DNA from 4 places in the Streptomyces sp. NPDC014006 genome. Region 4 is predicted to be linked to each of the others. Evidence: riboswitches for the same ligand, from Rfam matches in the RefSeq annotation. Region 4 holds a riboswitch; each other region holds the start of a gene.
The links. A riboswitch is a leader RNA that binds a small molecule or an ion and turns the genes downstream of it on or off. The one in region 4 is predicted to bind cyclic di-AMP.

Region 1: another riboswitch for cyclic di-AMP. It lies ahead of ACF1GV_RS11240 (peptidoglycan DD-metalloendopeptidase family protein); the one in region 4 lies ahead of ACF1GV_RS27265 (transglycosylase SLT domain-containing protein).
Region 2: another riboswitch for cyclic di-AMP. It lies ahead of ACF1GV_RS15145 (M23 family metallopeptidase); the one in region 4 lies ahead of ACF1GV_RS27265 (transglycosylase SLT domain-containing protein).
Region 3: another riboswitch for cyclic di-AMP. It lies ahead of ACF1GV_RS23820 (transglycosylase family protein); the one in region 4 lies ahead of ACF1GV_RS27265 (transglycosylase SLT domain-containing protein).

Annotation. Positions count from the first base shown of each region.
Region 1 is NZ_JBICAJ010000002.1:1,041,994-1,048,979, forward strand. It holds gene dxs (1-deoxy-D-xylulose-5-phosphate synthase) at 1-59, shown strand, start outside; gene ACF1GV_RS11220 (aspartate aminotransferase family protein) at 56-1,441, shown strand; gene ACF1GV_RS11225 (helix-turn-helix domain-containing protein) at 1,555-2,175, shown strand; gene ACF1GV_RS11230 (DUF6126 family protein) at 2,172-2,294, shown strand; gene ACF1GV_RS11235 (tyrosine-protein phosphatase) at 2,347-3,144, opposite strand; cyclic di-AMP (ydaO/yuaA leader) riboswitch at 3,610-3,763, shown strand; gene ACF1GV_RS11240 (peptidoglycan DD-metalloendopeptidase family protein) at 3,769-4,662, shown strand; gene ACF1GV_RS11245 (SGNH/GDSL hydrolase family protein) at 4,930-5,715, shown strand; gene ACF1GV_RS11250 (immunity 49 family protein) at 5,765-6,986, opposite strand, start outside.
Region 2 is NZ_JBICAJ010000003.1:626,140-633,125, forward strand. It holds gene ACF1GV_RS15120 (dihydrofolate reductase family protein) at 1-477, opposite strand, end outside; gene ACF1GV_RS15125 (MarR family winged helix-turn-helix transcriptional regulator) at 547-1,050, shown strand; gene ribA (GTP cyclohydrolase II) at 1,175-1,819, shown strand; tRNA gene ACF1GV_RS15135 (tRNA-Met) at 1,913-1,986, shown strand; gene ACF1GV_RS15140 (PP2C family protein-serine/threonine phosphatase) at 2,367-3,488, shown strand; cyclic di-AMP (ydaO/yuaA leader) riboswitch at 3,730-3,886, shown strand; gene ACF1GV_RS15145 (M23 family metallopeptidase) at 3,898-4,929, shown strand; gene ACF1GV_RS15150 (aldo/keto reductase) at 5,074-6,018, shown strand; gene ACF1GV_RS15155 (PrsW family intramembrane metalloprotease) at 6,070-6,986, opposite strand, start outside.
Region 3 is NZ_JBICAJ010000007.1:92,553-99,538, forward strand. It holds gene eno (phosphopyruvate hydratase) at 1-827, opposite strand, end outside; gene ACF1GV_RS23820 (transglycosylase family protein) at 1,108-1,821, opposite strand; cyclic di-AMP (ydaO/yuaA leader) riboswitch at 1,825-1,995, opposite strand; gene ACF1GV_RS23825 (transglycosylase family protein) at 2,179-3,273, opposite strand; gene ACF1GV_RS23830 (cytochrome P450) at 3,401-4,702, opposite strand; gene ACF1GV_RS23835 (nucleoside triphosphate pyrophosphohydrolase) at 4,699-5,745, opposite strand; gene ACF1GV_RS23840 (SurA N-terminal domain-containing protein) at 5,900-6,541, opposite strand; gene ACF1GV_RS23845 (glycoside hydrolase domain-containing protein) at 6,687-6,986, opposite strand, start outside.
Region 4 is NZ_JBICAJ010000008.1:291,785-298,770, forward strand. It holds gene ACF1GV_RS27245 (ABC transporter permease) at 1-406, opposite strand, end outside; gene ACF1GV_RS27250 (ABC transporter ATP-binding protein) at 393-1,367, opposite strand; gene ACF1GV_RS27255 (outer membrane lipoprotein carrier protein LolA) at 1,412-2,683, opposite strand; gene ACF1GV_RS27260 (polyprenyl synthetase family protein) at 3,056-4,066, opposite strand; cyclic di-AMP (ydaO/yuaA leader) riboswitch at 4,643-4,825, shown strand; gene ACF1GV_RS27265 (transglycosylase SLT domain-containing protein) at 4,831-5,325, shown strand; gene ACF1GV_RS27270 (HAD family hydrolase) at 5,335-6,141, opposite strand; partial or broken gene ACF1GV_RS27275 (ATP-grasp domain-containing protein) at 6,225-6,576, opposite strand; gene fahA (fumarylacetoacetase) at 6,819-6,986, shown strand, end outside.

The sequences.
Region 1 (6,986 bases), on a different contig from region 4:
GGATCAGCGCGAGTCTGGCCGTGAGGGACCTGGACGGCCCAGTCAAGGAGAGTGAATGACCACCGAGTTCGACCTCGGCGCCCTGCTCGCCGAGCGTGGAGCCGAACGCTACGAGCTGCACGCGCGGTACCTCAACCCGCAGCTTCCGCGCATGCTGCGCACCATCGGCTTCGACAAGGTCTACGAGCGCGCCGAGGGCGCCCACTTCTTCGACGCCGAGGGCAACGACTACCTCGACATGCTCGCCGGGTTCGGGGTGATGGGCCTCGGCCGCCACCACCCCGTCGTCCGCAAGGCGCTGCACGACGTGCTCGACCTCGGCCTCGCCGACCTCACCCGTTTCGACTGCCAGCCGCTGCCCGGCCTGCTCGCCGAACGGCTGCTCGCGCACAGCCCGCATCTGGACCGGGTGTTCTTCGGCAACAGCGGCACCGAGGCCGTCGAGACGGCCCTGAAGTTCGCCCGGTACGCCACCGGCAAGCCGCGCGTCCTGTACTGCGACCACGCCTTCCACGGGCTGACCACCGGCTCGCTGTCGGTCAACGGCGAGTCCGGCTTCCGGGACGGCTTCGCCCCGCTGCTGCCCGACACGGCTGTCCCCCTCGGCGACCTCGACGCGCTCGCGCGGGAGCTGCGCAAGGGCGACGTCGCCGCCCTGATCGTCGAGCCGATCCAGGGCAAGGGCGTGCACGAGGCCCCGCCCGGCTATCTGCGCGCCGCGCAGGAGCTGCTGCGCCGCCACAAGGCGCTGCTCATCGCCGACGAGGTGCAGACCGGCCTCGGCCGCACCGGCGACTTCTACGCCTACCAGCACGAGGACGGCGTCGAACCCGACCTGGTCTGCGTCGCCAAGGCCCTCTCCGGCGGCTATGTGCCGGTGGGCGCCACCCTGGGCAGGGAGTGGATCTTCAAGAAGGTCTACTCGTCCATGGACCGCGTCCTGGTCCACTCGGCGAGCTTCGGCTCCAATGCCCAGGCGATGGCATGCGGCCTCGCCGTACTGTCGGTCATGGAGCAGGAGCAGATCGTCGCCGGGGTGCGCAGGACCGGCGAGCTGCTGAGGTCCCGGCTCGCCGCGCTGACCGAGAAGTACGAACTGCTCGCCGACGTCCGCGGCCGAGGCCTGATGATCGGCATCGAGTTCGGCCGGCCCGCCTCGCTGAAGCTGCGCAGCCGCTGGACCATGCTCCAGGCCGCCCGTAAGGGCCTGTTCGCACAGATGGTGGTCGTGCCGCTGCTCCAGCGGCATCGGATCCTCACCCAGGTCTCCGGCGACCACCTCGAAGTGATCAAGCTGATCCCGCCGCTGATCATCGACGAGGCGGACGTGGACCGCTTCGTCGACGCCTTCACCGCCGTGATGGACGACGCGCACAGCGGCAACGGGCTGATGTGGGACTTCGGCAAGACGCTGATCAAGCAGGCCGTGACGAACCGGTAGCGGCACACGGCGGGCCGGGCCGGGCCGGGTGGGTGAGCCGCGCGGGCAGTGGCAGACTTTGCCTCTGAGGCAACAAATTTGCCACAGAGGCAAGCCTGCGGCTGAATGGGGACATGAGTTCCTCCGAGTCCCCTGCGGAACCGGCCGGCGGCCTGCCCGCGGTGGCCCCGCAGCTGCGGTCCCTGCGCCGCCGCGCCGGCCTCACCCTGGAGGCCGCCGCCCGCGCCGCCGGACTCTCCCCGGCCCATCTGTCCCGCCTGGAGACCGGGCAGCGCCAGCCCTCGCTGCCGATGCTGCTCGCGCTGGCCCGTATCTACGGTACGACCGTCTCGGAGCTGCTCGGCGAGAGCGTCGCCGAGCGGGACGCCGTGGTGCGCGGCTCCGACATGGAGCCGACGGCGGCCGGCGGCTGGACGTACCGGCAGGCCGGCGCGCCGGGCCGCGGTATGCAGGCCCTGCGGGTGCAGGTGCCCTATGGCGCGCAGGGTGACATCGTGCGCGTACACCCCGGCGAGGAGTGGCTGTACGTCCTGACCGGACGGCTCAGGCTGCGCCTGGGGGACACCACCCACCGGCTCGGCCCGGGGGACAGCGCGCACTTCGACTCCATGACCCCGCACCGGATCGCCGCCGACGACCCCGCCGGTCTGGAGCTGCTGTTCGTCCACACCCTGCTGCAGAGCCCCACGGCCACGCTGTGCCTGGGGCCCGCCCACCCTGGAGAGGCGCGATGAGCAACGTCGAGGAGAAGTTCCCCCGGACCCTGTGGATCCGGCTCATCATCTACATCGCCGTCGGCCATGTCCTGGCCGGCTTCGTCTGGCTGCTGTTCGAGCTGGGCGCCCGGCAGTAGGCCCCTCGGCGGGCACGGCGGGCACGGCCGGCCGCGCGGTCGCTTCCGCAGCTCAGTCGAGCAGGCGTGCCCGCAGCCGCTCCCGGGTCTCGGGGGTGAGCCGCAGTCCCTGCTCCAGGTAGGCGTCGACGCCGCCCCAGGTCTCCTCGATGGTCTCCAGCGCCGCAGTGAGGTACTCGGCGCGCGCGTCGAAGAGCGGGCTGAGCAGCTCCATCACCTCGGGCGTGTAGGCCGACTCGGCCGAGCCGCTGCGGCGCACCTTGTAGCGGCGGTGCTTCTCGTTGGACTTCAGGTAGTCCTCGACGATGGCGTCCTTCTCCACGCCCAGGGCGAGCAGGGTGACCGCTATCGACAGGCCCGCGCGGTCCTTGCCCGCGGCGCAGTGCATCAGGGCCGGGACGTTGTCCTCGGCGAGCGCGTGCAGCACCCGGGAGTGCTCGGCGGTGCGCTCCTTGATGATCGTGCGGTAGGAGGCGATCATCCGGTTCGCTCCCTTGCCGTCGGCGAGGATGCCGCGCAGCTGCTCGAGATCGCCGTCGCGCACCATCTTCCAGAACTCGGCGCCGTCCGCCGGGTCCGACAGCGGCAGATTGACGTTGCGCACGCCCGGCAGCTCGACGTCCGGCCCCTCCAGCGTCTGGTCGGCCGCGTTGCGGAAGTCGAAGATCGTGTGCAGCCCCAGGGTGGCGAGGTACGCCGCGTCCTCGGGCGTCGCGTGAGCGAGGTGGCCGCTGCGGAACAGCACGCCGTGCCGCACCCGCCGACCGTCGATCGTGGGAAGTCCGCCCACGTCTCGGAAGTTGCGCACTCCGGCCAGCTCGGGTTCGGTCGACGGCACCTGCTGCGTCACGAAGGGCTCCTCCCGCTCGTACCCGCCGACGCGGCTCGAATGGCCGACGGGCTGCCCTTCGACGATACGACATGGATTCCCGGGGCAACCGGTTGCACCGGCCTCCCGACCGAGGTGTACGAATGGGCTGGTAATCCCTCGGCGTCACATCTGGGCTTTCTGCCCGAATTGGCCTCTTGTTCCCAACTCGCGTGGAAATAGGGGTCACTGGAAGGTGAGCGCGTGAGGAGCGTCATAACCGTGACCGTCCGTCGTACGTCATGTCCACGTAATGGCGGTGGATTTGCTGGTGAATTGACGAGCTGACAGCAGATCGAATTCACGCAGTGTGACGGCGGATTCCCTCATTGGATCACGATAAACGCCCGTTCACGCAACCTCCTGCTTGTCCCTGTGCGTCCTGCTCGCTTACGTTCCCACCGAATCCGGACGGACGCCGAATCCTGCCGCCGTCCGGCGCACCGCACCCACCCACCCGACGCACGGCAGGAGCGGGGGACCCACAGGTACGACCGCCTGTTCCGGTTCCCGGAACGGCTATGGGGTGAAGCCGCACCCAGCGGCCGGGCATCTCCAGCCCGAACCCGACAGCTCACCTCGCAGGCGCCGGAGAGGAAAAGCGCCATGCCCGCAAAGGGTAAGCACCGTCGTCCGAAGACCCAGCGTCTCGCCCGCACTCTCGCCGTCGTCGGCACCGGTGGCGCCGCGCTCGCGCTGCCGCTCATGGGCGCCGCCGGAGCGCACGCCGCCACGCCGCAGAGCGCCGCCCAGTCGGTGTCCGCCAAGGCCGTCCAGAGCCTGCCGTCCGCCGAGAAGAAGGCGACGCGGTCCGGGGTGCGCCTCTACACCGTCAAGTCCGGCGACTACCTGTCGAAGATCGCCGACGAGCAGCATGTCGCCGGCGGCTGGAAGAAGCTGTACGAGGACAACCGTGAGGTCGTCGGCAGCGACCCGTCGCTCATCCACCCCGGTCTGAAGCTGACCCTCGGCAAGAAGGCCGCCGTGGCGCACAAGGCCGCCCCGTCGCACAAGAGCGAGGCGCCCGCGCACAAGTCCGCCGCCAAGCCCGCGAAGGCCGCCGAGCCCGCCCGGTCGACGAGCACCGCCGCCGGCTTCACCCTCCCGGTCAGCGGCGCCACCATCGGCACCGCCTACCACACCGCCGGCAGCATGTGGGCCAGCGGCTACCACACCGGCGTCGACTTCGTCGTCCCGACCGGCACCACCGTCAAGGCCGTCGGCGCGGGCACCGTCGTCTCCGCCGGCTGGGGCGGCGCCTACGGCAACCAGGTCGTCATCAAGCTGAACGACGGCTACTACGCCCAGTACGCCCACCTGTCCCAGCTCTCCGTCTCGGCCGGCCAGACCGTGACCGCGGGCCAGCAGCTCGGCCTGTCCGGCGCGACCGGCAACGTGACCGGCCCGCACCTGCACTTCGAGATCCGCACCACGCCGGACTACGGCTCCGACGTGGACCCGGTCGCCTACCTGCGCGCCCACGGCGTCACCGTCGGCTGACCCCGCGCCGCCCCGGCGGCCACCCGTCTGACACGCCACCAAGGCCGGACCCCGATCCACGGGCGTCCGGCCTTCGGTGTGTCCGGCCCCTCGATGTGTCCGGACCGGCCGGGGTTTTCCGGCCGGAGCGCTTATTCCCGACACGGCCGGACATGTGGAGTGGCTTATCTCACCGCCCGTCAACCCTTGCCTACGGTCGCGTAAGTCACATTCGAGGGTGAATCATGGACTGCTGTGGCAGACGATTCGAAGAGTGACAGCAGAGCAGTGATCGGGTCGTACGTGGCGGTGGGGGACAGCTTCACCGAGGGCGTCGGTGATCCCGGCCCCGACGGGCAGTTCGTGGGCTGGGCCGACCGTTTCGCCGTACTCCTCGCCGACCGGCGACCCGAAGGCGACTTCACCTACACGAACCTCGCAGTACGCGGCAGACTCCTCGACCAGATCGTGGACGAGCAGGTCCCGCGGGCCGTCGAACTCGCCCCCGACCTCGTGTCGTTCTGCGCCGGCGGCAACGACATCATCCGGCCCGGCACCGACCCCGACGAGGTCGCCGAGCGGTTCGAGAGGGCGGTCGCGCAGCTCGCCGCGGCGGCCGGCACGGTCATGGTGACGACCGGCTTCGACACCCGGGGCGTCCCGCTGCTCAAGCATCTGCGCGGCAAGATCGCCACGTACAACGGGCACGTCCGGGCCATCGCCGACCGCTACGGCTGCCCGGTACTCGACCTGTGGTCGCTGAAGTCCGTTCAGGACCGCCGCGCCTGGGACGACGACCGGCTGCACCTGTCGCCCGAGGGGCACACGCGCGTGGCGCTGCGGGCCGGCCAGGCGCTCGGCCTGAGGATCCCGGCCGACCCCGAGCAGCCCTGGCCGCCGCTGCCGCCGCGCGGCACGCTCGAGGTCCGGCGCGACGACGTGCACTGGGCGCGCGAGTACCTGGTGCCGTGGATCGGCCGGCGGCTGCGCGGCGAGTCCTCCGGCGACCATGTGACCGCCAAGGGCACCCTGTCACCGGACGACATCAAGATGCGGATCGCTGCGGTCGCCTGAACCGCGCGGCGAGGGGCGGGCCGCGGCGGCACCGCCCCTCGGCCCGCCGTCAGGTCGGGAACTCCCCGTACCAGCTCCCCTGCACGAGGTGGGTCGGCAGATACGGCGACGACGTGTCCACCGGGAAGCCCGCGTCGTACGCCAGTGAGGCCAGCGCCAGCGGGCCGAGGGCGACCAGCGCGCGCGGGTCGCAGGAGCCCTCCCAGTAGCGGCCGTGGTGCGCGAGCGCCTCGGCCAGGGCGGCCGCGAACTTCTCCTGATCGCGGGCGATGAACCGGTGGAACAGCGCGATCGGCTGGTAGTCGACCAGGTTCAGGAGATCGCCCGGCGTGCGGGTCGCCACCTGCGGGTCGGACGTCTGGATCGTGGTGACCAGCCGGTCGGCGACCTCGTCCATGGGGCGCCGCAGCACGAAGGCCTGCAGCGTGCCGATCCAGTGGAAGAGGTAGTCGTCCGCCTCACCGGCCCGGCGCAGCCGCTCCACCGGCACCTGGCTCAGCCTCGTCAGCCGCTCGCCCTCCCGGCACACCAGCGCCAGCCAGAACGCCTCCAGCCAGGCCCGGCCGTCGCCCTGCGGAGCGTCCGGCGTTGCGAACAGCGCGGAGCCCTCCTGCATGGCACGCACCCACGCCTCCCAGCTCTCGAGCTTCACCGCGGAGGGATCGTCGGCGGCCTGGGCGTGCGCGTGCGCGAGCGCCGTGGCGAAGGGGGACGAGCCCTGGCCACCGCGCAGCCGTTTCATCAGCTCCAGCAACTCCTGCGGGGCCCGCACGGACAGCGAGCGCGTCTCCTCGTCGATGTGGGTGAGACACACCAGCCGTCCCCGGTGCCACCAGTACAGACGCGGGGTAAGCGAGCCCGGTCCGTCCTGGCAGGCGCCCAGCGCGTAGGAGCCGAGGTCGTTGACCGCGTCCACGACCGTGCTGTCCACGATCGGATGGAACGCCAGCAGATGCCGCGTCGGCACGGCCACCAGCGCGCCGGCTTCCGGCAGGTCCCGGCCGGTCACCTCCCGGACCAGTTCCGGCAGGGCCAGCGCCCTGCTCGCGACGAAGTGCGAGTCGCCGTACACCGAGTGCAGCACCGCCCCCGTCCCGGTGCGCACCTCCTCGTGCCGCACGGGCTCGGCGAGCAGGTTGGCCCGGCCCGCCGCCCACAGCCGCTCGGCGTCCACCCGGGCCACGTCGCCGTCGTGCAGGATGCGCACCGAGTCGGGAGTGTCCAGGGCGAGGGCCGCGAGCAGGCCGTCGGCGACCGGGCGTACGTAGCGG
Region 2 (6,986 bases), on a different contig from region 4:
GATCGTGCCGCCGCCCTCGACCATCAGGCGCCGCACGCCCCGGGCGCCGTGCAGATGGTCGAGGAGGCGGGGCCAGTCCAGGTCGTGGCCAAGGGGGACGATGTCCGCGCGGATGCCGGCCCGGCTCGCCCGCTCGGCGCCTTCCAGCGTCGTGTAGAGGACCTTCTCGCCTCCCGTGTGCCAGAAGTTCGCCGCCGGGTCCAGGTCGCCGGAGGCGGAGACGGTGACTTTCAGGGGGTACTCGGGGAGGCCGGCCGCCACGCGGGCCGCCCGCCGCTCGGGCGAGTTGACCAGCAGCCGCGGGTTGTCGGCGCGCAGGGTGCCGGCGCCGATGAGGATCGCGTCGACGGACGCGCGGACCTCGTCGACACGGTCGAAGTCGGCCGGGCCGGACAGCAGCAGACGATCGGGGCCGGTGTCGTCCAGGTAGCCGTCGAGTGAGACGGCCGCGGACAGCAGGACGTACGGGTGGGGCATCGCGCTCCCCGGCGGGTGAGGTGACGGACACGGCTTGGTTCAAGTTTGAAACAAAACTACACTGGCGGCATGACGACCCGCTGGCTCACCCCCGACGAGCAGCGTGCCTGGCGCGCCTACCTCGCGGCCACGCACCTTCTGGAGGACGCGCTGGACCGGCAGCTCCAGCAGGACGCCGGCATGCCGCATCTGTACTACTCCATCCTGGCCACCCTGTCCGAGGCGCCCGAGCGGCGGCTGCGGATGACCGACCTCGCCGAGGCGCTGAAGATCACCCGCAGCCGGCTGACGTACGCGGTGACCCGGCTGGAGAAGGACGGGCTGGTGGCGCGCGAGAGCTGCCCGTCGGACAAGCGGGGCAGCATCGCCGTCCTGACCGGTGAGGGGCTGGCCCACGTCGAGCGCGCGGCCTCCGGCCATGTGGAGACGGTCCGGGCCGCGCTGTTCGACCATCTCGGCGCGGAGCAGGTCGGGCAGTTGGAGGAGATCTGCGCGGGGATCACACGGGCGCTGCAGGGGGCGGACGCGGAGGACGTCCCCTGGCGTCGGCGGTCCGCGCCGCCGTGCGGGTGAGTCACGTCATACCCGGCAGCTCTGCGGCGCCGCGTATTGCTTCAAGTTTCAAGCAGAGGTAGGGTCCCCTTTCTGAGCTTCTGCTTCAAATCTGAAGCAGCTGGACGGAACCCGGAGCACCCGCATGGCCGACGCCCCCGCTGTCCCCGCCGCCACCCCGCGCGCCCGCGTCCGGGTCCCGCTGCACTTCGCCGACGGCTACCGCGCCGACGCCGAACTGGTCACCTTCCACGGCCTCGTCGACGGCCGGGAACACGTGGCCGTCGTCCTCGGCGAACCGGGCGCGGTCCCGCTCGTCCGGCTGCACTCCGAGTGCCTGACCGGCGACGTCTTCGGCTCCGCCCGATGCGACTGCGGCCCCCAGCTGCGCGAGGCCGTCGAACGCGTCGCCGACCGCGGCGGCGTCCTGCTCTACCTGCGCCAGGAGGGACGCGGCATCGGCCTCTACAACAAGCTCGACGCCTACGCCCTGCAGGACCAGGGCCTGGACACCTACGCCGCCAACGCCGCCCTCGGCCTGCCCGAGGACGCCCGCGACTACACCGCCGCCGCACAGATGCTCACCGCCCTCGGGATCGGGTCGCTGGATCTGCTGTCCAACAACCCCGACAAGGCCGGCCAGCTGCGCACCCTCGGCCTCGACGTGCGCGACCGGGTGCCGACCGGTGTCTTCTCCACTCCGCACAACGTGCGCTACCTGCGCGCCAAGGTCCTGCAGACCCAGCACACGCTGCCCCTCGCCGAGCTGGCGGACCGCGGCGTGAGCTGAGCGCGGAGGACTCCGGCGGGACGCCGGGTTGACCCCCTGGAGGAACGTGGTCGTCGGGTGCCCCGCGGATGGCGTACACTGGAGTCACAACGACGCGGGGTGGAGCAGCTCGGTAGCTCGCTGGGCTCATAACCCAGAGGTCGCAGGTTCAAATCCTGTCCCCGCTACTGAAGGCCGAGGGCCGGAAGCCGAAAGGTTTCCGGCCCTCGGTTTTTTCTGTCGGCCGGCTCCTCCGGGCCTGCCGCCCGGCGTCATCCGGTCGGCCCTCACCACTCGCCGTCCGCGCCCGCACCGGCAAACCTGGACGGGCGGGACGACGACCGACAGGGACGGTGGGAGACGAGCGGTGCGGCCTGGTGACGCGACGGACGACGGGCCGTACCCCCGAACCGCTGGGCGCGTTCCCGAGGCCGGGAGGGACTCCCTGGCCGACGGGTGGGTTCCCGACGCCGGGACCGACCCCGGGGCCCGCGGCTGCGCCCCCGCCCTCGATCTCAGCCCCGGCGCACGCGCCCCCGGTGCCGCCGTGCGGCTGCCAGGTGACCCTGTGCCGGACGCAGGCCCTTGGGGCGGTGGGGAGCCGCGGCCCGAGGAGGGCCGGAGGATCTCCGTCGCGCGGGCCTTCGTCCGGATCCTGCCGGCGCTGCTGATCGCCGCCGGCGCGGTCTACGACTACTGCACCCCGTCCGACTTCACCGCGGCCCCCTTCTTCACCGCCGCGCCCCTGGTCGCGGCCCCGCTCTACAGCCGCCGCGGCACCGTGCTCACCGGGCTCGCCGCCGTCGCCGTCGTGCTCGGCCTGCACCTGACGATCGGCATCGTCTGGCACACGGACGCCGTCACCGAGCTGGTGACGGTCGCCACGGTCGCCGTCCTGGCTGTCCTGATCAACGCCCTCGCGCGCCGCAGCAGCGAGCAGCTCGCCTCCGCGCGCGAGGTCGCCGAGGCCGCCCAGCGCGCCGTACTGCCCGAACCCGCCGAGCAGATCGGCGTGTTCCAGATCGCCGCCCGCTACGAGGCCGCCCGCGCCGACGCCTTCATCGGCGGCGATCTGTACGCCGTTCAGGACAGCCCGTACGGTGTCCGGCTGATCGTCGGGGACGTGCGCGGCAAGGGGATGGGCGCGGTCGCCGCCGTGGCCGTGGTCATCGGGGCGTTCCGGGAGGCCGCCGAGCAGGAGGCCACCTTGGAGGCGGTCGCCCAGCGGCTGGAGCAGGCGCTGGCCCGGGAGGGCGCCCGGCGCGACGGGCTGGACGCGTTCGAGGGGTTCACCACCGCCGTCCTCGCCGAACTCCCGCACGGCGACTGGGTGGTCCGCGTCCTCAACCGCGGCCATCCGCCGCCGGTGCTGCTGTACGCCGACGGCACCCTGCGCACGCTGCTGCCCGCCGAACCCGCGCTGCCGCTCGGCATGGGCGAGCTGGCCCCCTGGCCCGACCGCTCGGAGGAGGCCGCGCTTCCCGGCGGCGCCACGCTGTTGCTGTACACCGACGGCCTCTCCGAGAGCCGCGACCGCCACGGCCGCTTCTACGACGTCGAGGCGCGACTCACCGGACGTGTCGTCACCGAGCCCGGCGCCCTGCTCGCCGCCGTCGCGAAGGATGTCCGGCGGCACTCCGGCGGCGGCATGGCGGACGACATGGCGCTGCTCGCCGTACGCCGACCGTGAAGGTCACCATGTGTGAGCGGACGAGCGCCCTGTGCATAACAATTGATGCACCATCACCGAAACAAGGTTTTGGACGTGACGCCTGAGGGGCGGTCAAGTCGCCCCTTTTGGGCCGGTCGTGGCGTGAAAGTCCAGGCCAAGAATGTTAATGATCAAGACGAACGGCTTGGAATCCGGCTACCCGGTCTATTAACGTTCGATAACGCAGCGCGGTCGTCCCAGCCGTCACAAGAGACGGCTCCGCGCTCACGCGCCGAATCCCGTAGGGAACCGGGGAACCACCACTTTGGGGTGAATCTCGCGTCAGCCGCCGTCGATCGACGGCCGGTATACGCGCGTAGGAGACCTTCCTGCTCCGAACCCGTCAGCTAACCCGGTAGGCGAGACGGAAGGAAAGGAGTACGCCCGCGTGGCGTCCAACCGGCCTGCCCCGACAGCCCCGTCCGTGCCGAACCAGCAGGGCCCCGAGACCTTGGTCTACGGCGGCCACCGCACCGACGAGGGCCCTTGGGAGGAGTGGAATCCCACCGAGGAGTCCGTCCGTCCCGTCCGCGGCCGGCACCGCGTCGCCAAGCAGCGCGGCGGACTCGCCCGCAGCTCCACCGTCCTCGGCGTCGGCGTTATCGCCGCCGTCGGCGCGGGCGGTATGGCCAGCGCGCAGACCGGCAAGCCGCCGGTCTCCATCTCCATGCCCGACCTGCCCTCGGTCGCCTCGCTGATCTCCGACCACGAGGACGACCGGCCCCAGGGCTCCGCCACCCCGCTCACCGACATGGGCGTCATCACCGACGACGGGCAGCAGGCCGCCGGCGCCGGTGAGACGCTGCGCAACCGGATCATGGCGCAGGCCGAGTCGCAGCAGGTCCAGGTCGACGTCAAGGCGCAGACCGCCGCCGAGGCCGCTGTCGTCAAGCAGGCCGCCGAGGCCGCCGCGCAGGCCGAGAAGGAGGCCGCCGCCAAGGCCGCCGCCGCGAAGGAGAAGGCGGAGGAGGAGGCGAAGAAGAAGGCCGAGGCCGAGCGCCTCGCCGAGCTCGCCAAGCAGTACGTGCTGCCGACCTCCTCGTACACCCTCACCTCCCGCTTCGGGCAGGCCGGCTCCATGTGGGCCTCCGGCTACCACACCGGCCTGGACTTCGCCGCCCCCACCGGCACGCTGATCAAGGCCGTTCACAGCGGCACCATCACCGAGGCGGGCTGGGCCGGCTCCTACGGCTACCGCACGATCCTCACCCTCGACGACGGCACCGAGCTGTGGTTCTGCCACCAGTCGTCGATCAGCGTCAGCGTCGGGCAGAAGGTCGCCACCGGGGACGTCATCGGCCGCGTGGGCGCCACCGGCAACGTCACCGGCCCGCACCTGCACCTGGAGGTGCACCCCGACGGGCAGGCCTCCGGCATCGACCCCATGGCGTGGCTGCAGGACAAGGGCCTCAACCCCTGACACCTCGTCCGGCTCCCGATCCCCGGCGGTCCTGACGGCACACCCCCCGACGTCAGGGCTGCCGGTTCGTGTGCGCCCAAGTGTTTGCCCGCTGTTGGTTTCCGTGCGGAATGGGCCGATGACGCCGGGGCGTTGAAACGGGGCATGACTGCTCTTCGCAAGCTCGGTGCGTCCGACCTCGAGGTCTTCCCGCTCGCCCTCGGCGGCAACGTCTTCGGCTGGACCGCCGACGAGACGACCTCCTTCGCCGTCCTCGACGCCTACAGCGCCGCCGGCGGCAACTTCATCGACACCGCCGACGCCTACTCCGCCTGGGCCGAGGGCAACCAGGGCGGAGAGTCCGAGACGATCATCGGCAGCTGGATCAAGGCCCGGGGCAACCGCGACGACGTCGTCATCGCCACCAAGGTCAGCCAGCACCCCGAGTACCGGGGACTGAGCGCGGCGAACATCAAGGCCGCCGCCGACGCCTCTCTGCGCCGCCTCGGCACCGACCACATCGACCTCTACTACACCCACTACGACCAGCCCGAGGTGCCGGTCGAGGAGATCATCGGCGCCCTGGACGAGCTGGTGAAGGCCGGCAAGGTCCGCCATATCGCCGCCTCCAACATCTCCGCCGAGCGCCTGCGGGCCTCCCTGGAGTTCTCCGACCGCGAGGGCCTCGCCCGGTACGTGGCGCTCCAGCCGCACTACAACCTCGTCTCGCGCGACACCTACGAGGGCGACCTCCAGGACGTCGCCGCCGGCGCCGGCCTCGCCGCCGTCCCGTACTACGCGCTGGCCTCCGGCTTCCTCACCGGCAAGTACCGGCCCGGGGCGAGCGTGGACAGCCCGCGGGCGGGCGGCGCCGCGCAGCACCTGAACTCCGAGCGCGGCCGCGCGGTCCTCACCGCCCTGGACGAGGTCGCCCAGGCCCATGACGCCCCCGTGGCCACGGTCGCCCTCGCCTGGCTCGCCGCGCAGCCGACGGTCGCCGCCCCCATCGCCTCGGCCCGCACCACGGACCAGCTCCCGGCGCTGCTGAGCGTGGCGGAGCTGACCCTGACGGAAGCGGAGCTGGCACGGCTGACGCGGGCGTCGGCCTGACCGACGCTCTCCGGCGTCCGCGGCGCTCGGTGACGGTTGCCGTTGCGGCTGCTACGACCGGTAGGGGTTGTACGCCGGGTACGCCGGATGGGCTCCGTACCCGGCGTACCCCGCGTACCCCGCCTGCCCGGCGTACGGCAGGTACGGCCGCGCCGCCCCGGGACCGGGCCACGGCTGCGCGGGCCAGGGCAGCATCACAGGTACCGGGGGCGCGGCCGCCCGGGCCGCGTACTCCAGCGCCGGCCGGGCGAGCGCCCGCAGCCGCCACACCTCGTTCAGCAGCTCCCTTTCCCGTACGACGAAGTCGGCGCCGGCGCGGCCGCGGCGGCCCCGGTGCCGCAGGAACGCCAGAGACGTCGCGTAGGCCTCGTAGCGTGCGACCTCCTTGGCGGCCGGCTTGCCCAGGTGGTGGGCGGCGTACTCGCGGGCCATGCGGCGCGCCCGCATCGAGCCCAGCGCGAACGGCTCGGCGGGCGCGAGCCAGCCCGCGGCGACGTAGGCGGGCAGCTCCTCGCGCACGGTGCGCAGCTCACGCTGCCGGGTCCAGATCACCAGCCAGGTCAGCAGCCCGAACGCGGGCATCATGAAACCGCCGTACACGGCGAAGAAGCCGAACGGGCCGAAGGACGCCGAGCCGTTCCACAGGGCGTGCATGCCCATGGCGAGCAGTAGTCCGCCCAGCGGGAGCAGGACGCGGCGCAGGCGCCGGCCGCCGCCGGACAGCGCGGCGATGCCGAAGCCGATGCCGGTCATGGTGGTGAACAGCGGGTGCGCGAACGGCGACATGATCACGCGGACGAAGAAGGTCGCCGCGGTGACCGAGGCTATGCCCCGGCCGCCGGTGAGCTGGTCGGTGCCGAAGGCGGTGCCGAGGTAGAGGATGTTCTCGGTGAACGCGAAGCCGGTCGCGGTGACGCCGGCTATCACCACGCCGTCGACGATCCCGGTGAAGTCGCGTCTGCGGAAGA
Region 3 (6,986 bases), on a different contig from region 4:
GCCTCGACCAGCTCGGCGTAGTACTCGGTCATCTCCTCGGCGGAGCGGTTCTTGCCCTCGAAGACGTAGGAGCCGTCCTTGTAGAACTCGGACGCGGCCACGTCGAGGGCGAGGGCGATCTGCTCGCCGGGGGTGTAGCCGGCCTCCTTGATCGCCTCGAGGATGAGGTCGAGGGCCTCGCGGTTGGAGCCGAGGTTCGGGGCGAAGCCGCCCTCGTCGCCGAGGCCGGTGGCCAGGCCCTTGGACTTCAGGACCTTCTTCAGGGTGTGGTAGACCTCGGCGCCCCAGCGAAGGGCCTCGGAGAAGGACTCCGCGCCGATCGGGGCGATCATGAACTCCTGGATGTCCACGTTGGAGTCGGCGTGCGAGCCGCCGTTCAGGATGTTCATCATCGGCACCGGCAGCAGGTGCGCGTTCGGGCCGCCCAGGTAGCGGAACAGCGGCAGGTCGCTGGCCTCGGAGGCGGCGTGGGCGACGGCGAGGGAGACGCCGAGGATGGCGTTGGCGCCCAGCGAGCCCTTGTTGTCGGTGGCGTCCAGGTCGAACATGGCCTGGTCGATCAGACGCTGCTCGGTGGCGTCGTAGCCGACCAGCTCCGGGCCGATCTGCTCGATGACGGCCAGCACGGCCTTCTCGACACCCTTGCCCTGGTAACGGCTGGCGTCGCCGTCACGGAGCTCGATGGCCTCGAAGGCGCCCGTCGAGGCGCCGGACGGGACGGCGGCACGCCCGGTGCTGCCGTCGTCGAGGCCGACCTCGACCTCGACCGTGGGGTTGCCTCGGGAGTCCAGGATTTCCCGGGCTACGACGACGTCGATGGACGGCACGAGCATCTCCTTCGTGGATGTGACGCTGAAAGTGCGGGGCTGGTGAGCCTTGCGACTAGAGCCTAACCGCCCCGGGGCCATCGGCCAGCCGACCGCCCGGCCCGTGGACAGACAGACCGTACCCATTGTTCACCGTCGGAACAAAGGGGGGTGGCGTTCTGGCCGAATATTCGCCGAACCGGCGGCAGACAAAACCCGCCCCGGTGCGTACGGGGGAACACGCACCGGGGCGGGGAGCCCATGGGGACGGGGAGCGGCCCTTGGCCTGCCGGCTGCCGCTTTACTTCAGGTGCAGCTGCTGGCCCGGGTAGATCAGGTTGGCGTCCTCGACGATGTCCTTGTTCAGGTCGAACAGCTTCTTCCAGCCGCCGGCGACCTTGTGCTTCTCGGCGATGGAGCTGAGGGTGTCGCCCTTGACGACCTTGTACTCGCCGTCGCCCTTCTTGACCTTCTTGCCGGTCGGGGTGGTGACGGTCTTCGAGCTGTGCTTCTTCTGCGACTGCGCCGGGCGCTCACTGGAGCGGGAGGCGCTCTGCTGCTCGGTGGAGCGCGTCGTGGTGGTGCCCTGGGAGGACGAGCCGCTGCTCTGGGAGGAGCTCGAGGAGGCGCCGCCGTCGTTGGGGGTGCTCGACAGGCCCGTGCCGCAGACCGGCCAGGCGCCCTTGCCCTGGGAGGCGAGGACCTTCTCGGCCACCTGGATCTGCTGCGCCTTGCTGGCCTCGTTGGCCTGCGGGGCGTAGGCGGTACCGCCGTACGCGGCCCAGGTGGAGGCGGAGAACTGCAGGCCGCCGTAGTAACCGTTGCCGGTGTTGATGGACCAGTTGCCGCCGGACTCGCACTGGGCGACCGCGTCCCACTCGGAGGTGGTGGCGGCGGAGGCGTTGCCGGCCGCCATCAGCGGAGCGGCGACGGCGGCACCGGTGACACCGGCGATCGCGATGGCGCGGGTGGCCTTGGAGGGACGACGGTGCTTGCCCTTGCCGGAAAACAGCATGGTGGATCCCCTCACCGACGCCTGCGAGGTGAGCTGTCGGGTTCGGGCCGGTTGAGTTGCCCGGCCACCCCTCCCCTGGAGGAGGTGTGGCTTCACCCCTAGCCGCTCCGGCTCAACTGCCGGGCGCGGCGCTTACCTTGGGTCCCCCGCTCCTGCCTGCGGCGCGTTAAGCGACGAGTGTTCCCGTGCGGCCGCTGGCAGGATTCGGCGTTGCGGCCGGCCGGGGCTCGCGGTGGCGAGCGGTCATGACCGTAGACAGGCGATCGGCCGAATTTCAAAGACGATCACGGCTTCTGAGACTCATCCCACACTTTCACCAAAGCGGACATTAGTCTCGAAACAGGGCGTCAACTCCCGCTACTTTTCGCCCGTTTCGCCACCGACAAGCAGGGTCTGACCGGGCACGATGTGGCTCGGGTCGGCACCGATCGCGTCCTGGTTCTCCGCGTACAGCGCGCGCCACCCGCCCGCGACGCCAAGGGAGTCGGCGATGGACGTGAGGCTGTCCCCGTCGCGCACGGTGTAGCGCGAGGCGTGCCGGCCCGAGACGGGCGTCGCGCCGGCTTCGGTCACTTCTTCCTGTGCACTGACGCCTCGGTGGCGGCCGCCGCCGTCGAGGGCGCCGGTGTCGACGAGCCCCGAATCCCCGACGATCTGGCGCAGGTTGTCCGGATCGTCGCTGTTTGCGGCACCGGTGGAGGCGCTGTCGGACGGCTGCGAGGTGCCGTGCTCCGCACTTCCGGACGCGCCGGACTCGCCGGCACCGCCCGCGGACGGGGTGGTGGACGACAGGCCGTCAGAGGGCTGCGCGGGGCTGCCCGTGGAGGGAGTGCCGGCCGCCGTACCGGAGGGCGTGCCGGAGGAGTCGGGCAAGCCGGGCGAGTCCACCGAACCGGAGATTCCGGATGATCCGGAGGTATCGGTGGATCCGGAGGTACCGGCCGAACCGGAGGAGTCGGGTGAACCAGTGGACCCGCCCGAGCCGGAGGAGTCCGATCCGGCGGTGGCGCCGGTGGAGGCCGAGCCGCCGCCCGGCGTGTCGCCCGGTACACCCGTGTCGATGTCGGGTGCGGAGGTGTCGGCGGACAGGCCCGACGTCAGCCCGCACACCGTCCAGTGGCCGACGCCCTGGTCGGCGAGGACCTTCTCGGCGACGGCTATCTGCTGCGAGCGGCTGGCGAGGTCGGGGCGGGCCGCGTACTCCAGGCCGCCGTGGCCCTCCCAGTCCTCCTGCGACAGGTGCAGACCGCCGTACAGCCCGATTCCGGGGTTGTCGCTCCAGCGGCCGCCGCTCTCGCACTCGGCCACCTTGTCCCACGTCGTGCCGTCGGCCGCGTGGGCGCTCGCCGCGCCGAGCAGCGGGATGGCGATGGCGGAGCCGGTCACTCCGGCCGCGACGAGGAGTGCCGGAGCCTGACGGGGGCGACGGTGTCGACCGTTCCCGGAGAGCATGCGGTGACCTTTCGCAAGACAGCAGTGACCAGCGCGACGCCTTGAGGCAGCGGCGTCACGCTGACGAGTGAACGTATCGGCAGACGATCGTCAGTCACAAGTTCATGCCGCGCAGATCACGTGAAGATCACAAAGTTGAAGAGGTGTCATTTTCCTGTGTGCCCTCGGGCGTGAACACCACCGGCAACTGCCGCAGCCCCCGCATGATGAGACCGCCACGCCAGCGCAAGTCGTCTGGCTCCGCGTCCAGTTGGAGGTCGGGCAGCCGGGTGAGCAGGGTGGCGAGGGCGGCCTGGCCCTCCAGGCGGGCCAGCGGGGCGCCCAGGCAGTAGTGGATGCCGTGGCCGTAGCCGAGGTGCTGGTTGTCACGGCGGGCGAGGTCCAGCACGTCCGGCCCGGGGAAGCGCTCCGGATCGCGGTCGGCGGCGGCCAGGACGACGAGGACGGGGTCACCGGGGGCGATGTCCTGCCCGCCGATGCTCAGCGGCTCGGTGGCGAACCGCCAGGTCGCCATCTCCACCGGGCCGTCGAAGCGCAGGAGTTCCTCCACCCCGGTCTCCAGCAGCGCGCGTTCGCCCCTGGCGAGGGAGTCCTGCAGCCGGTGCCGCTGCCCGGGGTGGGTGAGCAGGGCGTAGGTGCCGTTGCCGATGAGGTTGACGGTCGTCTCGAAGCCGGCGAACAGCAGGATGAACGCCATCGCCGCGGCCTCGTTCTCGGTGAGGTGCTCGCCGTGGTCCGAGGCGCGGATCAGGCCGGAGATCAGATCCTCGCCGGGGGCGGCTTCGGCGGGCAGGGCCTGCCGCTTCCGGTGGATCAGCTCGGCGAGGTAGCCGCGCATCTTCTTCACCGACCGGGCGACCCCGCCCCGCGGCCCTCCCCCGTGCCGGATCATCATCCCCGCCCAGTCCCGGAAGTCGTCCTGGTCCTCACGGGGGACGCCGAGCAGGTCGCAGATGGCGTAGATGGGCAGCGGGAAGGCGAACTCGTGGATGAGGTCGGCGGAGCCCTTGTGCGCGAACTGGTCGATGAGGTGGTCGGTCAGCTCCTGCACGCGCGGCGCGAACTCCGCGACCCGGCGGGGCGTGAACGCCTTGCTGACCAGGCGCCGCAGCCGGGTGTGGTCCGGCGGGTCGATATTGAGCAGGTGCGTCATCAGCTCCGCCTTGCGCTCCCCGGGGATGCCGGTCTTGCCCTTGGCGTGCGCCGGCTCGTCGTGGTGCGCCGGGTTCTTGCTCAGGCGCTGGTCGGCGAGGGCTTGGCGGGCGTCGGCGTACCGGGTGACCAGCCAGGCCTCCACCCCGCTGGGCAGCCGGGTGCGGTGCACGGGCGCGTGCTCGCGCAGCCAGGCGTACGCGGGGTAGGGGTCGGCCGCGAACTCCCAGGTGAAGAGTTCGGGAGCGGTGTCGTCGGGGCGGAGCTGCTCGGTCACTCCTCGACCGTATCCGGATCCGGGTGGGCCTCGGCGTCGCGGTGGTCGGCGGGCGCCGCGGCGAGCGCGCCGGGGGCGACGCCCTCGGCCTCGCGGATCGCGTCCCGGTAGGCGCGGGCCGCCGCGCGCAGCGACGTCTCCGGGTCGACGCCGTCCGCCTCGGCGCGCGCGGCGAGCGCGAGCAGCTGGTAGCCGATGCCGTCGCCCTGCGGCAGCTCGACGTCCAGGCCGGCCGTGCGGGTGCGGGCGGCGAGCTTGGCGGCGAGGGAGAGGGCGGGCTGGTGGAGCGGGACGCCCTCGGTGACGGAGGCGCGCCGCTTCTCCTGCGCCTTGGTGCGCAGCCAGTGCGCCTTGACCTCCTCCGGGGTGGTGGCGGTGGCGTCCCCGAAGACATGCGGATGGCGGTGGATGAGCTTGGCGACGATGCCGCCGGCCACGTCGTCGATCGAGAAGGGGGCGTCGGTGTCCTCCTCGGCGATGCGGGCGTGGAAGACCACCTGGAGCAGCACGTCGCCCAGCTCCTCGCGCAGTTCGTCGCGGTCGCCGTCCTCGATGGCCTCGACCAGCTCGTACGCCTCCTCCATGGCGTACTTCGCCAGGCCCTCGTGGGTCTGCCGCGAGGACCACGGGCAGGCGACGCGGATGCGGTCCATGACCTGTACGAGGTCCAGCAGGCGGGCGCCGGGCAGGTCGTAGGAGGCGGGCAGCAGCTCCAGCTCCGGCATGGTGACGCGGCCGGAGCCGGCCAGCCGGGCGAGGCCGTCGGTCAGCGCCGGCTCGCCCTCGCCGCTCGCCACGACCACGACGGTGCGGGCGCCTTCGCAGGCGGCGAGGAGTTCCTCGGCGGTCACGGCGGTCACCTCGACGTCGACGCCGGCGTCACGGAGGTAGGGGAGCTGGGGGTGGGCGTCGTCGGCGCACAGCACCCTGCCGGCCGTGCGGAGTGCCTTCCAGGCGGGCCAGGAGAGGAGGCCGGGGGCGACTCTGTGGCTGGTGGTGAGCAGGACGATACGGCCGGGGTGCTCTGGGCGAGGTGCGTTCACGCTTCGAACGTACCGCCCACCAGCTCGGGGGGTGTCTGTGGGCGGGCGGGTGCGGGCGGTCTGTGGCTGGTCGCGCCCACGCGGCGGAACCGCATATCGAAAACACCCCCGCGCCCCTTGGGTGGAACACCTCGCCGACGGCCGGGAGGTCCCGTTACGCCGGCTGCTGTGACGCCGCCGTCACGTCCTTCACCCACGGGGTCTTCGCGTCCACCCGGCCGACCTTCTGGGCGTCCCAGGTGCCGTAGCGCGGGTTGAGGTCGACGCCCAGTTCCTGCGACGCCGTGGACAGGGCCTTCCAGAACGCCGGCTGGTTGGTGTCGGTGCCCAGCTTCGCGGCCAGCTTCTGTGCCTCGACCTGCAGGCGCAGGTTGTCGTCGACGCGCTGCGGCGGGATGCCGTACTCGCGCAGCCAGGTCGTCTCCAGGGCCTTGGCCCCGCCGAGCTGCTGCTCCACGCCCGCGCGCAGCTGCTGCACGTCGCGGGGGGTGACGGCGACGTGCGCGTCCTGAGCTGCGCGGTGCAGCACCTGGTCCAGGACCATGCTGTGCAGCGTCTGTCGCGTGAGGTTGCCGGAGCCGGAGACCGCGCGCGCGTAGTTCGCCTGGTCTCCGGCTGCCGCGCGCTGCGCCGCGCGGACCTCGTTCACCCGGTCCTGAAGCTGGGAGACCGTGATCTTCTGGCCGCCGACGACGGCCGCCGCACCCGGATGCGTGTCACTTCCGCAGGCGGTGAGCAGGGGAGCTGCGACGATCGCGGCGGACAGCAGGAGCGCGGTGCGACGGCGGCGGTGCAAGGGGAACCTCCCGAGGAGATTGTGCGACGGTGCACAAGGTCTTGCGGTGATCGATGGTAGGCAGTGGGCAGGCTGAGGCCAACCCATTCGACCAACGATTCACCGCCACTTCCGGCACCGCCGCGCACCCTCTTGGCGAAGAGCGTCAGCCGACGATGGCCACCGGCGCGTCCCACGCGTCGCGGTCCACGGTGATCGTGTAACCGCCCCGGGTCTCCTTGCTGTTCACCAGGTACTGGTGGCCACGGCTGTGGTCGGTGAACTGCGACACGCCCCACGGCCAGTCCGCGGTGGTGGTCTCCTTCTTGTCCCACAGCGCGTACCAGAGGTTGCCCGGCAGGTCCGTCTTGTTGGCGGCCGTGGCGATCGCCTTGGCGCTGGAGCTGCTGAAACCGTAGAAACCGGCCCGGTAGGTCTTGGCCCGCAGCCCCTTCGTGAACGCGCG
Region 4 (6,986 bases):
CGTCGCCCGCGATCACTCCGACCGCCATCGGCAGGAAGAACGGCAGCGTCGCGGCCAGCGCGGTGAAGACGAGGAACAGGCCGTTGTTGGTGACCTGCGAGATGAACGCCGGTCCCCCACCGCCCTGGGAACCCGACGACGAACCGTCCCCCGTCTCGATCCGCACGGCGATCCCGACCAGGACGGGCACCGCGGCCAGCACTCCCAGCAGCGCGAGCGTGCGCCAGCGCCGCAGGGTGACCAGCAGTTCGCTGCGGAAGAGTCCCAGGGTCCACAGCGGCCGCACCGCCCGGACCGCCCCGGCGGCGGGCGCGGGAGCGAGGTCGGGGGCCGTAGTGGTTGTGGTGCCGGTGGTGGTTGTGGTCGCGGTCGTCCCGGCGGTCCTGGCGTTGTCATCCTGCGACATCGAAGCCCTCCCCGGTCAGCGCCACGAACGCGTCCTCCAGCGAAGCTCGTTCCACCCCGAAGCCCCGCACCCGTATCCCCGCCGCGACCAACGCCGCGTTGATGTCGGCCGGCTCCCGCTCCGGCGGCTCACCCGTCACCCGGTCCTCCGCCACGACGACGTCCCCGACCCCCTGTTCCTTCAGCACCCGGGCGGCGTCGGAGACGTCCGGCGTGGTCACCACCAGCCGCCCGCGCGCCCGCGCCGCCAGGTCGGAGACCGCGCCCTGGACGATGAGACGCCCGCGCGCCATCACCGCGGCGTGCGTGCACACCTGCTCGATCTCGTCGAGGAGGTGCGAGGAGAGGAAGACGGTTGTGCCGTCAGACGCCAGCTCCCGCACCAGCGCCCGGATCTCGCGCATGCCCTGCGGATCGAGCCCGTTGGTCGGCTCGTCCAGCACGAGCAGGCGGCGGGGCTGGAGCAGCGCGGCGGCGAGCCCCAGCCGCTGCCTCATCCCCAGCGAGTACGCCCTTGCCTTCTTTCCGGCGGCGGCCGTCAGCCCGACCCGCTCCAGCGCCGTGGCGACCCGCGTGCGCCGGGTGCGCGGGTCGGCGGTCGGGTCGGCGGCGTCGTAGCGGAGCAGGTTGTCCCGGCCGGAGAGGAAGCCGTACAGCGCGGGCCCTTCGATCAGCGCGCCGACCTGCGGCAGTACCGAGCGGACGGCCCGGGGCATCGGCTGCCCGAGCACGCGCGCGGCGCCGGAGGTGGGCTCGATGAGGCCCATCAGCATGCGGATGGTGGTGGTCTTGCCCGATCCGTTCGGACCGAGGAAGCCGAAGACGCTGCCCGCCGGGACGGTCAGGTCCAGGCCGTCGACGGCGAGCTGCCCGCCGCGGTAGCGCTTGGTGAGGGCGCGGGTGTGGATGACGTACTCGTCGTCCGGCTCCTGCTCACCCCGTGCGGCGGGCGCGTCGTCCATCGGCTCCCCGATCGTTTCCCGTGGGTCGTTGGTGTCCCGCCGGCCTACCTGCCCGCGTCGGCGGCCTTGACGAGGGCGTCCTTGGTGACCGCGCCGACGTAGACCTTGCCGTCGTCGGTGATCAGGGCGTTCACCAGGCGGGTGGAGAACACCGTGCCCTTGCCGAACTTGCCGGAGACCTTGTCACCGAGCGAGTCCAGGAAGCCGCCGAGGTCGCCGCCCACCTCGCTGCCGGAGGGCACGCCGCCCTCGGCGCCGGTGCTGAAGACCGCTATCGCGTTCCAGCCCTCACCGAGGACCTTGGCGCCGTCGAGACCCTTGCCCGGCTCCCCGCCCGGTGTGGGCAGGAGGTGCTGCGGGAGGCCGCCCGTCAGCGGGCCCTCGCCCTTGTGGAGGTCTCCCTTCGGGTGCTCACGGTCGCCGCCCTCGGTGACCTTGGCGCCCTTGGGCGGGGCGAAGTCGAAGGTGGAGGCGGCCGGTCGGGCGAAGCCGACCTGCGTGAAGCCGGCGTCGACCACGGCGGCGCCGCCGCTCTTCGGGGTCAGGGTGAACTTCAGCGGCACGCCGGTCTTGGCGTCCACGGCGATGGTGATGCCGCCGACGGTGCTGCCGGACTGCTTGGGCTTGATCAGCAGCTTGTAGGCGTCGCGGCCGGCGACCTGGGCGGTGCCGTCCACCGTGACGGCGGTGGTGGAGTCGACGGCCTTGAGGGCCTGCTCGGCAAACTCCTTGGGCGTGCCGGAGAAGTCGTCCGCGCCCCGGGCGCCCTTGCGGTGGTCCTTCCCGGTGTCGTCCGAGGTGGCGTGGTACACCTCGTTGGACTTGCTGTCGTAGCCCCAGATGTCCTTGCCGTTGTGGATGAGGCTGTACTCGGCGGCGTCCTCCAGCACCGACACCTTCTGCCGGTCCGGCCCGTCGGCCGCGACCCGCAACGTGTGCGTGCCGGTGGCCAGTTCGGTGACCTTGGCGGACGGGTCGGCGGCCGAGCCGTCACCCGCGCCGCCCGTTTTCCCGCCGAGACCGCCCGCGAGCCCGCCGAAGTCGGGCAGCCCCAGGTCGGTGGTGATCCGCACGGTGCCGGACATCTGCTGGACGTCCGACGCCGCGATCTTCTCGATGAGCTGCTGCGCGGTGATCTTCGGCAGATCCGGGTCGCCGGAGCTGGCGAGCGCGGGAACGATCCCGATCGTCGCGGCGGCCACGCCCACGACGGTCGCGGGCACGACGTACCGCGCGGCCCTGCGACGCCCCCCGCCCGGCGAGCCGGCCGGCTCCTGCACGGCCGTCGCCCTGTCATCGCTTCCATACGGTGCCATGTGTGCGCTACCTCCGTCGTCGGCGGCGGCTGTCCGTCCCGTGACCCGCGGCGTGTACTCCCGGCGGGCCCCACCCCAAGCCGCCATTCTCACCCGAATCGGTGAGGAGTGGTGTCTTCCGTGCTTTCCATGAGACCAAATCGGCCGCCGGGAAGCGTCACTCCGTGGACGCAACTGCATGTACTTCTGGGGTATGACGTGGCGAGGGATCAGGTCCCCCTACCCGTAGGGGAGGTGGGGACCTGGGGAGCTACGGGGGCGGGGGTTCGGGCTCCACCCAGGGGTGGGGGCCGTCGCCCGCAGAAGAGGGAACGGTCCGGACGGATTCCGTCAGCCGGCCCGGTGCGGCCGTCAGCCGGCCCGGTGCTGCCGTCAGCCCGCCCGGTGCACCACCGCGTCGCACAGCTCCATCAGCGCCGCCTTGGCGTCGCACTCCCGCAGCGGCGCCAGCGCCGCCCGCGCCTCTTCGGCGTACCGGACCGTGTCACGCCGCGCCTGCTCCAGCGCGGGGTGCGCACGCAGCGCGGTCAGCGCCTCCGCGTGTCGCGCGTCGTCGCTCAGATCGGAGTCCAGCAGCTCGCACAGCGCCCGGTCCTCCGGCAGCCCCAGCCGCTCGGCCCGCTCCCGCAGCCGCAGCACCGGCAGCGTCGGGATACCCTCGCGAAGATCCGTTCCCGGCGTCTTGCCGGACTCGTGCGAGTCGGAGGCGATGTCGAGCACGTCGTCGGCCAGCTGGAAGGCGACGCCCAGCCGCTCCCCGTACTGGGTCAGCACGTCCACGACCGTCTCGTCGGCGCCGGACATCATCGCGCCGAACCTGCACGACACCGCCACCAGCGAGCCCGTCTTGCCGCCGAGCACCTCGAGGTAGTGGTCGACCGGGTCGCGCCCGTCCTGCGGCCCCGCGGTCTCCAGGATCTGCCCGGTGACCAGCCGCTCGAACGCCAGTGCCTGCACCCGCACCGCCTCGGGCCCGAGGTCGGCGAGGATCTGCGAGGCGCGCGCGAAGAGAAAGTCGCCGGTCAGTACGGCGACCGAGTTACCCCACCGGGTGTTCGCGCTGGGCACGCCACGCCGTACGGCGGCCTCGTCCATGACGTCGTCGTGGTACAGCGTCGCCAGGTGGGTCAGCTCGACCACGACCGCCGACGGGACGACCCCCGGCGCATACGGGTCGCCGAACTGCGCCGCCAGCATCACGAGGAGCGGCCGGAACCGCTTCCCACCCGCCCGCACCAGGTGCTGCGCGGCCTCCGTGATGAAGGGAACCTCGCTCTTGGTGGCCTCGAGCAGCCCTTCCTCGACAGCCGCCAATCCGGCCTGGACATCGGCCTCGAGAGCCTGGTCCCGCACGCTAAGCCCGAACGGCCCGACGACGGTCACGAGGGGTCTCCTGTCTGCTGGTGCCGGTAGGCGATTACACGGTTTGTCGATAGGTCGCTGCCATCACTCAAGTCAGCGTATCCGGTCACGTTTCGATCACCGATAGCGCCCACGGTTACAGGCCAGGCGGTATCGGATCACGCCCGATATGTTTATCGATCAAATCTGATCAGCTGAAAAGTACCGATATCAACCATGCTCGCGTCGCGAAGACCACCCCCACCCTCCGCGAGCCACCCCGCCCCACCGCGTCACAACACGACCCGACTGCCCGCTTTGCCGTAATTAATCAGCCGATTCACCTTAGTCGTCTTGGCGGCAAATGTGTTGCAGCTGTGACACCAGTGAATTGGGTCACGCGCGCCCCTCACCGGCCCTCGGTGCGTCTACCCCGCATTTCGCCTGTCCCCACAAGCGAGTTGACCCTTGGCGATCGCAAAGGATCAAGCACCCCAAACAGCCCGACCAAGGTCAACCAGGGCGATAGGTGAAACCAGTACTTGTTCCCGGCATGTGCTCTCGCATAACTTCCCGGCCTGTCGGATGGACGCCTAATCCTGCCGCCGTCCGGCATCCACCATCGGACCAACTCATCCGTGTACGGCAGGAGCGGGGGACCCAGGTAAGTCGCCGAACCGGACGTCGTCGCCCCGACGACGCCCCGGACCGGCTCGGGGTGAAGCCGTGCCGCATCCGCGGCCGGCCGGGCATCTCCAGCCCGAACCCGACAGCTCACCTCGTAGGCGCCGGAGAGGAAGTTCGCCATGCCTGCTGCCGATCAGCACCGCCGCACCCGCACGTCCCGCCTCGTCCGCACCCTCGCCGTCGCCGGCGCCGGTGCCGCCGCCCTCGCGCTGCCGCTCTTCGGCGCGACCAGCGCCTCCGCGGCCACCCCGGCCACCAGCGCCACCGTGATCACGGCCGCCAACTCGGTCTACCCGAACAACCTCGACGGCTGGATCCGCCAGTCGCTGGACATCATGTCCAAGCACGGCATCCCGGGCACCTACGACGGGATCTACCGCAACATCATTCGCGAGTCCTCCGGCAACCCCGCCGCCATCAACCTGTGGGACTCCAACGCGGCCGCCGGTACCCCGTCCAAGGGCCTGCTCCAGGTGATCGACCCGACGTTCCTCGCCTACCACGTGTCCGGCACCTCCATGGACCCGTACGACCCGATCGCCAACATCACCGCGGCCTGCAACTACGCGGCCGCCCGCTACGGCTCGATCGACAACGTGTTCAGCGCGTACTGAGCCACTGCCTCACCCGAAGAGTCGTTCGAGGACGACGGCGATGCCGTCGTCCTCGTTCGACAAGGTGACCTCGTCGGCCACGGCCTTCAGCTCCGGATGGGCGTTGGCCATGGCCACCCCGCGGGCGGCCCAGGCGAACATCGGGATGTCGTTGGGCATGTCCCCGAACGCCAGCGCCCGCCCGGCGCTCAGCCCGAGATGGTCGGCCGCCCGTGCGAGCCCCGTCGCCTTGGTGACACCGCACGGCTGCAGCTCCACGGTCCCCGGCCCCGACATGGTGACCGTCGCCAGCGAACCGACCACCGCGCGCGCCGTCGCCGCCAGCTCGTCGTCGGACAGCTCCGGATGGCGCAGCAGCACCTTGCTGATCGGCTCGCCCCACAGATCGTCGCGCCGCCCGACCCGCACCGCCGGCAGCGTCGGGTGCGGCATCCGGTAGCCGGGCTCGATCAGCGTCAGCCCGTCCACGCCGTCCTGGTCGACGGCGGCGTACACCTCCCCCACCTCGGCCTCGATCTTGCCGAGCGCGGTCTCGGCCAGCTCCCGGTCGAGGGTCACCGACCACAGCAGACGGCCGGCCCCCGCGTCGTACACCTGCGCGCCCTGGCCGCACACCGCAAGCCCCGTGCAGCCGAGGTCCTCCAGCAGCGGCCGCACCCGGGGCGCCGGGCGGCCCGTCACCACCAAGTGCAGGGCACCGGCGTCCGCCACCCGCGCGAGCGCGGCCCGGGACCGGTCGGAGAGCGTGTCGTCGCCGCGCAGCAGCGTTCCGTCCAGGTCAGTGGCGATGAGGGCATATGCGAGGGGTGCGGCCATGATCAGAGAATACGGACCCCGCAGGTCACCCGTTCACCGCCCGATCCGGCGCCTCCGGAGCGAAGGCACGCTGTCGTCGTACACCGCGGGAACGCGGCCGCCGGACCGGGGACGCCGCGTTCCGCGCACAGCTCGTGCAGCCCGTGCTTGCTCGCCGGCCGGGATCAGCACGGTCGGCCGCCCGATCCGGCGCCCGATCCGCAGCAGCCCTTCGACCAGGTGCCCCGCTCCCTCCGCGCCCGTCGTCGGCCACACGAACGCGCGCCGCAGACAACGGGAGGCGGCGGCCGGGGTGCAGGAGTCCTCGGTGATCGCGTATTTGGGCACGCCCAGACGCCCCAGACCGCGGACCGCCCCGACACCGCCGTGGTGCAGCGGGTGGTGACCGAACTTCACGATCGAGGCCGGTACTTCACGGCCGGCCCGGAACGGCAGGCTTGCGGCACTGCCGGCCACGGTCCCCCACGTGTCCCCCGGCGGAACGGATGCCCTCCGTCCGTGTTCCCCACAAAGGATGCTGAGCCGGAATCGGCACCCCCGACAAGGACATGGCGGACACTGCGGACTCTTTAGACACTGCCCAAGACAGCCGACTCAGCCGTAACGTGTGCCGCGACCACCTGGATCGCACGGCCCTGGTGCCGTGTCCGACGTGCACGAAAGCGAGGCGGCACCGCATGCCCCCCTTCGACGTCTCCGAGGGCGACCCCTTCGGTGCGCACAACCTTCCGTACGGCGTCTTCTCGCCCGCCGGTTCTCCGGCCGAGCGGCGGGTCGGTGTCCGGCTCGGCGACCACGTGCTCGACGCGGGCGCGGCGGCGATGGCGCTCGGCTCCCCCTATGCC